2 regions of the Oerskovia sp. Root22 genome follow, and region 1 is predicted to be linked to the other one. Evidence: riboswitches for the same ligand, from Rfam matches in the RefSeq annotation. Region 1 holds a riboswitch; the other holds the start of a gene.
What was found. A riboswitch is a leader RNA that binds a small molecule or an ion and turns the genes downstream of it on or off. The one in region 1 is predicted to bind thiamine pyrophosphate.
Positions count from the first base shown of each region.

Region 2: linked by a shared signal. The riboswitch ahead of thiC (phosphomethylpyrimidine synthase ThiC) and the one ahead of thiO (glycine oxidase ThiO) in region 1 are both predicted to bind thiamine pyrophosphate.

Region 1 covers NZ_LMIL01000007.1:717,069-722,274, forward strand. The annotation lists gene guaA (glutamine-hydrolyzing GMP synthase) at 1-865, opposite strand, end outside; gene thiE (thiamine phosphate synthase) at 939-1,559, opposite strand; TPP riboswitch at 1,767-1,844, shown strand; gene thiO (glycine oxidase ThiO) at 1,851-3,161, shown strand; gene thiS (sulfur carrier protein ThiS) at 3,245-3,556, shown strand; gene ASE15_RS08085 (thiazole synthase) at 3,633-4,469, shown strand; gene moeB (molybdopterin-synthase adenylyltransferase MoeB) at 4,556-5,206, opposite strand, start outside.
Region 2 covers NZ_LMIL01000011.1:387,321-392,526, reverse strand. The annotation lists gene ASE15_RS17135 (response regulator transcription factor) at 1-567, shown strand, start outside; gene thiC (phosphomethylpyrimidine synthase ThiC) at 670-2,415, opposite strand; TPP riboswitch at 2,406-2,515, opposite strand; gene ASE15_RS17120 (hypothetical protein) at 3,111-4,472, opposite strand; gene ASE15_RS17115 (ABC transporter ATP-binding protein) at 4,469-5,104, opposite strand; gene ASE15_RS17110 (peptidoglycan-binding protein) at 5,095-5,206, opposite strand, start outside.

The DNA.
Region 1 (5,206 bases):
CGAGGAAGCGCTGCTTCTCGTCCATGACGACGAGCTTGACGCCCGTGGCCGCGACGAAGTCGCGCTCGACCTGCTCGACCTCGCCCGCGCGCAGCAGGCCGTGGTCGACGAACACGCACGTGAGCTGGTCGCCCACGGCCTGCTGGACGAGGGCCGCGGCGACCGAGGAGTCGACGCCTCCGGACAGGCCGCAGATGACGCGCGCGTCGCCGACCTGCTCGCGGATGAGCGCGATCTGATCGGCGATGACGTTGCCCGGGGTCCAGTCGCCGGCGAGGCCCGCGCCCTGGTACAGGAAGTTCTCGAGAGCCTTCTGGCCCAGCGGGGAGTGCTTGACCTCGGGGTGCCACTGCACGCCGTAGAGGCGACGCCCGGTGTCCTCGAACGCTGCGACCGGGGAGCCGGCCGAGGTCGCGAGGACCTCGAAGCCCTCGGGGGCCGCGTGGACGGCGTCGCCGTGGCTCATCCAGGCGGTCTGCTGGTCGGGCGAGCCCGCGAGCAGCGCACCGGCCTGGCAGACCTCGACGGCCGTGCCGCCGTACTCGCTGAGGCCGGTCTGCGCGACCGTGCCACCGAGCGCCTTGGCCATGGCCTGGAAGCCGTAGCAGATGCCCAGGACGGGCACGCCGGCGTCGAACAGCGCGGGGTCCACGAAGGGCGCACCCTGCGCGTACACGGACGAGGGACCACCGGACAGGATGATCGCTGCCGGGTTCTTGGCGAGCATCTGCTCGACGGTGAAGGTGTGGGGGACGATCTCCGAGTACACCTTGGCCTCACGCACGCGACGCGCGATCAGCTGGGCGTACTGTGCGCCGAAGTCGACGACCAATACGGGCCGGGGGGCTGAGGGGGTGGGTGTCACCAGCCCAGGATAGTTGGCTCGGCGCCGATCCCCGGCATCGGTCCACGACGTGCGACGGGGATCACTGCGCGCGTCAGGCGGGCAGCCGTCCGCGCAGCTCGCGAGCGGCCCGCTCGGGGTCGGCCGCGCCCGTGATCGCACGCACCACGACGATGCGCTCGGCCCCCGCGTCGAGCACCTCGTCGAGCCGCGCGGCGTCGACACCGCCGATCGCGAACCACGGCGTGGTCGGCGCCGTCGCGGCGACCTGTCGCAGCAGGTCGAGCCCGACGGCGTCGCGCCCCGGCTTGGTCGGCGTCGCCCAGAGCGGTCCCACGCAGAAGTAGTCGACCTCGGGATCCGCCTCGGCGGCCGTGGCCTGGGCGAGCGAGTGCGTCGAGCGGCCCAGCAGCGGGCCCGCACCCAGGAGCGACCGCACCGCGGGCACGGGCAGGTCGCCCTGACCCATGTGCACCACCGGGGCTCCCGTCAGGAGGGCGACATCGGCCCGGTCGTTGACCGCCCACAGCGCCCCGTGCTCGGTCGCGACGCGCGCGACGACCTCCTGCAGCTCGAGCTCGCGCGCGACGTCGAGCCCCTTGTCGCGGAGCTGGACCACGTCGACCCCGCCCGCGAGCGCCGCGTGCAGGAAGTCCTCGAGGTCGCCGCGCTCCTCGCGGGCGTCGGTGCACAGGTACAGCCGGGCCGCCCGCAGGCGCTCGACGGCCGCCGGGCGGGCCCGCCCGGCAGGAGCCGTGGGGCTGGTGCGCTGGGGCGAGGTGTGCTGTCGGGGCTCGGCGTCGCCGGTCGGAGCAGTGGTCACGGCGCCCAGGATAGGCGCGGCCCGCCCGGGACACGGTCGCGGCGCAGCCCGTGGGCACGCCCCGAGCGTGGCCGGCGTGCGTTGTAGGGTGGTCGCGAAGCACGGGAGCCCCGCACGGGGCTGAGAGGGCGAGAGCCGACCGTCGAACCTGATCTGGGTCATGCCAGCGAAGGGAGCGAGCGCATGTGCGCAGCCCTGTCCACCGACCACCCCGCCCTGCCCGCGCGTCCGCCGGGGCGCGACGGGAGCCTGGGGGGCGCGGCGCCGTCGGGCCCCGTGAGGCGCGTCGCGCCCGGCGACCGGACGACGATCACCACGCCCGACGGCGCCACGGACGTCCTCGTCGTGGGCGGCGGCATCGTGGGGCTCACCGCGGCCTGGCGGGCCTCGCGTGCTGGCCTGCGCGTGACCGTCCTGGACCCGGCCCCGGGCGACGGCGCGACCCACGCCGCGGCCGGGATGCTCGCGCCCGTGACCGAGGCCGACTTCGGCGAGGAGACCGCGCTGCGCCTGGGCGCCGACTCGGCGGCACGGTGGCCAGCGTTCGCGGCCGAGCTCGAGGCGGACTCGGGGCTCGACGTCGGGCTGCGCGCGACCGGCACGCTCACGCTGGCCTACGACGGCGACGACCTGGCGCTCGGGCGCCGCGTGCGCGCGCTCCAGGAGGCCTGGGGGCTCGACTCGACCGAGATCTCGGTCGCGGCGGCGCGCGAGCGCGAACCGCTCGTCGGGCCGCGCGTGGCCGGTGCGTTCTGGGCACCGGGCGACCATCAGGTCGATCCCCGCGCGGTGCACCGCGCGCTGACCGCGGCTCTCGCGCGGGACCCGCGCGCCGCCGTCGTGCGCCGCCGGGCGGTCCGGCTGCTGCGCGCGTCCGGACCCGGCTCTCCCGTGACCGGGGCGCTCGACGACGCGGGCGTCGAGCACCGCGCGGGGACCGTGGTCCTCGCGGCGGGTGCGGACTCGGGGGACCTGCTCGCGGACGTCCCCGAGGTGTGCGCCCCGACCCGTCCGGTGAAGGGGCAGACGCTGCGGCTCGACGCCCCCGCGTGGTTCACGCTCGACCACGTGGTGCGAGGGATCGTGCAAGGGCGTCCGGTGTACGTCGTACCGCGTACGCCCGGGCCCGGCGGGCACCGCGAGGTCGTCGTCGGCGCGACGAGCGAGGAGCACCCCGACGACCGGCGCGCGACCGCGGGCGGCGTCTTCGCGCTCCTGCGCGACGCGCGCGCCCTGCTGCCCGGGCTCGACGAGCTGGCCCTCGTCGAGGTCACCCCGCGCGTGCGCCCGGGCACGCCCGACAACCTGCCGTTCCTAGGGCCCACCACCGTCCCCGGCCTGGTCCTCGCCACGGGCCACTACCGCAACGGCGTGCTGCTCGCCCCCGTCACGGGGGCAGCGATCGACGCGGTCCTGACCGGCCAGCCGCTGCCGCCCGCGGTCGCGGCGATCGACCCCCTGCGCTTCTCGCCCACCCCTACCCCCGCGAGATAGAGGGCTCGCGTCGAGGTAGCGGGGTGGGGCCCTCTACCCCGACGGCACACCTCTACCTCGGCTCCCACCTCCCGGAGGACCACATGACCCACCCGACTCCCCCGTCCACGACGACCGGCGCGCGGCCGACGACCCCTCCCGCAGGCATCACCGTGCACCCGCGCTCGACCGCGAGCGCCCTCGTCAACGGCGAGCCCTACCCGCTCACCGCCCCCACGACCGTCGCAGCGCTGGTCGCCGCGCTCCTGCCCGAGCTCGTCGGGGACACCGGGGACGTCCCCCGCGGCGTCGCGGTCGCGATCGACGACGCCGTGCTCCCCCGCAGCACGTGGTCGTCCACGACCCTGCGCGACGGCGACCGTGTCGAGGTCGTCACGGCGGTGCAGGGTGGTTGACACCAGGCAGGACACGGACCGCGCACCCGACGACTCCCTGGTCGTCGCGGGCGTCCCCCTCGGCTCCCGCCTGGTCATGGGCACGGGCGGCGCGGCCAACCTGCTGACGCTCGAGGACGCCCTCGTGGCGTCCGGGACCGCGCTCACGACCGTCGCGATGCGCCGCGTCGCGCGGGTGCGTCCGTCGGGTGGCGCGGGCGGCGACGGGGGTGCGGGCGAGACCGGCATCTGGGGCCTGCTCGACCGCCTCGGCATCCGCGCCCTGCCCAACACCGCGGGCTGCTTCTCGGCCAAGGAGGCAGTCCTCACGGCCCACCTCGCGCGCGAGGCCTGCGGCACGGACTGGGTCAAGCTCGAGGTGATCGCCGACGACGTGACGCTCCTGCCCGACCCGATCGGGCTCGTCCAGGCCGCCGAGACCCTGGTCCGCGACGGCTTCACGGTGCTGCCGTACACCAACGACGACCCCATCCTCGCGCGCCGCCTCGAGGACGTGGGGTGCGCGGCCGTCATGCCGCTCGGTGCGCCCATCGGGTCGGGGCTCGGCATCCTCAACCCGCGCAACATCGCGGCCATCGCGTCGGCCGCCCGGGTGCCCGTGATCCTGGACGCGGGGATCGGGACCGCGTCCGAGGCCGCGCACGCCCTCGAGCTCGGGTGCGACGGGGTTCTCCTGGCGACCGCGGTCACCCGCGCGGCCGACCCCGTGCGGATGGCCACGGCCATGCGGCTCGCGGTCGAGGCCGGGCGCCTCGCCGCGCTCGCGGGCCGCATCCCGCGGCGCGAGCAGGCGCTCGCGAGCTCACCGGTCGACGGGATGGTGGGCCGGACCGGGTCGGGCGGCGCCGGGCTGGCGGCCGGTCTCACGGGGGCCGGTGTGCTGGGCGGCGGGAACCTCGACCTGGCGCTGTGACCGGTTCGCCGAGGTAGAGGCTTCTCGTCGAGGTAGAGGCCTCTGGCCCTCTACCTCGACGGCAGGCCTCTACCTCAGCGGAGCGATCAGTACGTCGGGCGCCCCGGCTCGACGTCCCGCACCCACGCCAGGACCCCGCCCTCGACGTTGCGCGCGTCCACGCCCACCGCTCGTGCAAGCCCCGCGACCCGGTCCGACCGGCCCCCGACCTTGCACAGCACCGCGACCGTCCGGTCCCGGGGAAGGTCCGCGAGCGCGGCCCGCGCGTCCGGCCCGGCGTAGACCCCGCTCGGCACGACGCGGGCGCCGTCGATCCCGACGATCTGCGTCTCCCAGTCCTCGCGCACGTCGAGCAGCAGCAGGTCGTCGTCGGGGTCGGCGAGGCGGGCGGCGAGCTCGCGGGGGGTCAGGCTCGTCGGGGCCGGGCCAGCTCCGGCCGGAGCACCCACGGGGCCCGACGACGCCACGCCCGGCCCGCGGACCGGCGCACCGAGGACCGTGCCCGCCCCGGGCAGCCCGCGCCCGCCCGACTCCTCCGAGACCTGGGCGAGGTCGACCGCGAGGCGACCCTCCGCCGTCGGGCCCGAGAGGCTCTCGAAGAGGCCCCCCGCGACCGCAGGACGCGCCGTGCCGGCGCCCGCGGGAACCGGCGCCAGCCCGCAGAACGCCTCGTAGGCCTGGTCCCCGGACAGCAGCCCCGTGACGGGGACGCGCTGCGGGTCGGCACGGACCGTGAG
Region 2 (5,206 bases), on a different contig from region 1:
GCGAACGGCTCGGACGCCGTGCGCGTCGCGCGCCGCGAGCGCCCCGACGTCGTGTGCATGGACGTGCGCATGCCCGGTGGGGACGGCATCACGGCGACGCGCGCGCTCGCGGGGCCCGGCGTCGTCGACCCGGTCCCGGTGCTCGTGGTGAGCACGTTCGACCTGGACGACTACGTGTTCGGCGCCCTGGAGGCCGGGGCGAGCGGGTTCCTGCTCAAGGACGCCGAGCCCGACGTGCTGGTCGACGCGGTGCGGCGCGTGGCGTCGGGCGAGGGTCTCGTCGACCAGACGCTCACGCGGCGCGTGATCGACGAGTTCGCCCGACGGCGGTCCCCCGCCGCGCCCGACGAGGTCGCCTCGGGCCTGCTCACCTCGCGCGAGCACGACATCCTGGCGCTGCTGTGCCGGGGGCAGTCGAACGCCGAGATCGCGGCGACGCTCTACCTCGAGGCGAGCACCGTGAAGTCGCACCTGAGCCGCATCATGACCAAGACGGGCATGCGCGACCGCGTCCAGCTCGTGGTGTGGGCGTACGAGCACGGGATCGCGGCGCCCGGCACGAGCTGACCCCGCCCGACCCCGCTGAGTGCGGAGTACTCGTCGCCGATCGGCTCGTTCGACGACGAGTACTCCGCACTCAGCGGTCGGGCAGGTGGCCGAGGCAGCGGCTCAGCTGCCCGCGACCGGCAGGTAGACCCGGCCGCCCGCGTCCGTGAACTCGCTCGACTTCTCCGCCATGCCGGCCTCGATCGCCTCGACCGACGTCAGGCCGTTCTTCTCGGCGTACTCGCGCACGTCCGCGGAGATCCGCATCGAGCAGAACTTGGGCCCGCACATCGAGCAGAAGTGCGCGGTCTTGGCGGGCTCGGCCGGCAGCGTCTCGTCGTGGAAGGCGCGGGCGGTGTCGGGGTCGAGGGAGAGCGCGAACTGGTCGTGCCAGCGGAACTCGAACCGGGCACGGGACAGCGCGTCGTCCCGCAGCTGCGCACGCGGGTGCCCCTTGGCGAGGTCGGCGGAGTGCGCCGCGATCTTGTACGTGATGACCCCCGTCTTGACGTCGTCACGGTCGGGCAGCCCCAGGTGCTCCTTGGGCGTGACGTAGCAGAGCATCGCGGTCCCGGCCTGGGCGATGATCGCGGCCCCGATCGCGGACGTGATGTGGTCGTAGGCGGGCGCGATGTCGGTCGCGAGCGGTCCGAGCGTGTAGAACGGCGCCTCCTCGCACAGCTCCTCCTCGAGGCGCACGTTCTCGACGATCTTGTGCATGGGGACGTGCCCCGGGCCCTCGATCATGACCTGCACGCCGTAGGACTTCGCGACCTTGGTCAGCTCGCCCAGCGTGCGCAGCTCAGCGAACTGGGCCGCGTCGTTGGCGTCCGCGATGGACCCCGGTCGCAGGCCGTCACCCAGGGAGAACGTCACGTCGTAGTCGCGCAGGATCTCGCACAGCTCCGCGAAGTGCGTGTACAGGAACGACTCCTGGTGGTGCGCGAGGCACCACGCGGCCATGATCGAGCCGCCGCGGGACACGATGCCCGTGACACGGCGCGCGGTCAGCGGGACGTAGCGCAGCAGGACGCCCGCGTGCACGGTCATGTAGTCGACGCCCTGCTCGGCCTGCTCGATCACGGTGTCGCGGTAGATCTCCCACGTGAGCTTCGCGGGGTCCCCCTTGACCTTCTCGAGCGCCTGGTAGAGCGGCACCGTCCCCACGGGGATCGGGGAGTTGCGCAGCACCCACTCGCGGGTCTCGTGGATGTCCTTGCCCGTCGAGAGGTCCATGAGGGTGTCGGCGCCCCAGCGCGCGGCCCACACCATCTTCTCGACCTCCTCCTCGATCGAGGACGTCACGGCCGAGTTCCCGATGTTCGCGTTGATCTTCACGCCGAACGCCTTGCCGATGATCATGGGCTCGATCTCGGGGTGCCGACGGTTGGCCGGGATCACCGCCCGGCCACGCGCGACCTCGTCGCGCACGAGCTCGACGTCGACGCCCTCGCGGGCAGCGACGAAGCGCATCTCGTCGGTCACGACCCCGGCGCGCGCCCAGGCGAGCTGCGTCCGGGCGCCGCCCGTACCGCGCTCGGTGGGGACGACGTCGGGCCGGAGCCAGGACGCCCGCAGGGCGGGCAGGCCGCCCGCGAGGTCGAACGCCGCGGGGTCGTCCGACTCGGTGTAGGGGCCCGAGGTGTCGTACAGGTCCAGGTGCTCGCCGTTGCTCAGGAGCACGCGGCGCTCGGGGACGCGCAGGTGCTCCTCGCCCGGGACCGGGTGGTGGACCTTGGCGGACCCCGCGATGGGTCCGGTCGTGATGGTGTGCGCGGACGACCCGGTGGTCGCGGCGGGCACGGTGGGTGCAGCTGGTGCAGCGGCGGCGGGCCCGGTGGTTGTGGGCACAGCGGTCTCAGAGCTCATTGCTCTCTCCCTACGTCGGCATGATCCGAACAGGTTCGAACGGTCGGCGGCGCTGAGCCGCCCTCTCAGCTCGCTGCTGCGAGCTCCCGTGGGTGTGTGTGGAGTTGTGGGTCGTGCTGGTGGTGCGGTGGTGCTGGGTGGTGCGGTCGTCACCGTAGCGCACGGCGCCGGGCGTCGGCGCACCTGTCCCGCGTTCGGCGCTCACGGCCTCACTGCTCGAGCAGCGACCTCGGTGATCTGTCCGTCCTCGGCGATCGTCCTCACCAAGTCGACGTCCGTCGCCTGCCCGAGCGCGAGGACATCCGGTACCCACTGACCCTCGTTGGCAACAGGCGCCGCCGAACAGCCAACCACCAGCACACTCAGCAGGCCAGTGGCGACGCCAGCCAGGCCGACCTGCATCGCAAGGTCGGCCTGGCCAGAACAGATCGGGTTCGCTCAGTGAACCACGTCGAGGTAGCGGTAGGTGATCAACGAGGTCGTGATCGTGCCGGTCTGAGAAATGCTCCTTGCAGATGCCCACCCGCCATAGACCGTTGCACCGCTGCCGGTCGCGGGGTTCTTCCATGACATTCCTGCTCGCGCGCTCGAGCAAGTGTCGTTCCTCACCTTGGAACGCGTGGGCGACTCTACGGCTGTTCCTCACACCCGAGCCCACCGTCCCGGCCCCTCACGAATCTTGCAGCTCTCTGTACTCACCTCTCCTTGAAGTACTTGAAGAGGTGCTTCTCGCGGGTCGTGAGCGCCCCGGCCACGGCCCCGACGAGCACCGCTCCTGCTCCGGCGAGGACGGTCCGCATGCCGATGATCCAGGTGCTCACCTGGTCGGTGGCGAGCCCGTCACCTCCGGCTCCCGCGAGCCACCACAGCGCGGGGACGGTCACGACGATCCCGGCACCGGTCCAGGCGGCGGTCTCGAGGAGCATCTGCCAGGTCAGGGCGGCACGCGGGACCCGGGCGTGCAGGGCCGCGGCGAGCTCGAGGCGGCGCAGCCGTATCGCGACGTATCCCAGGGCCAGGCCCAGGGCGGCCGTGGCGATCGGGGTGGGCTCGGTCAGGCGGCCGGAGAACTCGGCGCTCGCGTCGTAGGTCGCACCGAGCCGGCCGTTGAGCTGCTTCTGGGTGGGTTGCACCTCGGAGGACGGGTCGGCGACGACAGTCGTGCGCAGGAGCGTCGCGGTCTCGGGGTCGACGGGCCAGATCTCGACCCAGCACGAGTCGAACAGCCCCGTGGCGGGTACGGGAGCGACGGCTGCGTAGCCCAGGGCGCGGTCGCGTCCGTCGTCGGGGTACGGGTAGACCGCGCCGAGCCGCGCGGGCCCGGTGGTCGTCGCGATCGAGTCACCGGGGACCGCGCCGAGCGCCTCGGCCAGGTCCGCGGACAGCCACAGGCCCGCCCCGGCGACCCGTCCGCGGTCGAGCGCGCCGAGCAGCCCAGGGGTTGCTTCGAGGCCGGTGAGCTCGCTCGAGGGGAGGTTGAGCGCCCGCAGCGGTTCCCCGGTCCGCAGGGCGCCGGCCGCGTTGACGCCGTCGACCCTGGCGAGGGCCTCGCAGCGTGCCCCGTCGACCTGCCCGGTAGCCTCGAGGATCTGCACGCTCGCGCCCGCGTCGCGGTACTCGCGGGCTCCCTCGATAACGCCGACGATCGCCCGCACGTCGACCGCGGCCAGCGCGCCGACGACCACCACGAGCACCGCCGCGAACAGGGTCGCGCGGGTCGTGCCGGTCGCGACACTGCGCCACGCCTCGGACACCACGGACGCGGCCCGCATCGTGCGAGTCCGTCCGGCCCGTGCAGGTTCCCCGCCGTGCCCGACGGCGCCGCTCACCTCCGCGCGGGGGTGCGCTCCGTCGTCGGGCAGGGTGGGGGCGTCGAAGCCGAGGCTGGCGGGCAGGCTCGACGTGTCCGGGGGCGCACCGACGTTGAGGGCAGCGCCGTCGTCAGGCGAAGTGGACGCTCCTGCGGGCGGGTCCTGACGACCGGGTCCTGCGGGGCGGTGAGCGTCGCCTGGGGCAGTCGCGAGACCGGGCCGCGCGCCGTCGTCGGGCGTGATCATGCCGCGTCCTGCGCGTGCTGGAAGTCGGCGAGGTCGATCACGCGCGTGCAGGCGTCGCGCGTGTGCGGGTCGTGCGTGGCGACCACGACGATCGAGTCGTCCTGGGCGATGCCGGCCAGGACCTCGTTGACGGTCGCGGCCGTGCGCAGGTCGAGCTGCGCGGTGGGCTCGTCGACGAGCAGCAGGTCCGGCGCCAGGGCCACCGCGCGCGCGAGCATGAGCCGCTGGGCCTCGCCACCGGACAACGCCCGGAATGGGCGGTCCGCGACGGGCGCCAGGTTGAAGCGCGCCATGATCTCGAGAGCACGGGCCTCCGCGTCGGGACGGCGCAGACCGCGCGCAAGGAGCGGGAGCACCACGTGGTCCAGGGCCGCCCGGCGCGCGACACCGTGCGGGTTCTGGAAGACCCACCCGGTCGTGGCGACGCCCAGACGCTCGACCTGCCCTTGCGTGGGGCGCTCCCAGCCCGCGACGATGCTCAGCAACGTCGACTTGCCGCTGCCCGAGGGGCCCACGAGCGCGACGACCTCTCCCGGTACGACCTCCAGGTCCAGCCCGGTGAACAGCAGGCCCGTGCCGGGAAAAGCGTGCCCCAGATCGGTCCCGACCAGCCGCTTGCCCCCTACCGGCACGTCTGCCCCTCGGCCTGCGAGGTCAGCTCGACCTCGGTCGGCGCCGTGGCGGCGTCGAGGCCGTCGAACGTCACGAGGGTCTGCCCCAGGCTCGACGCGACG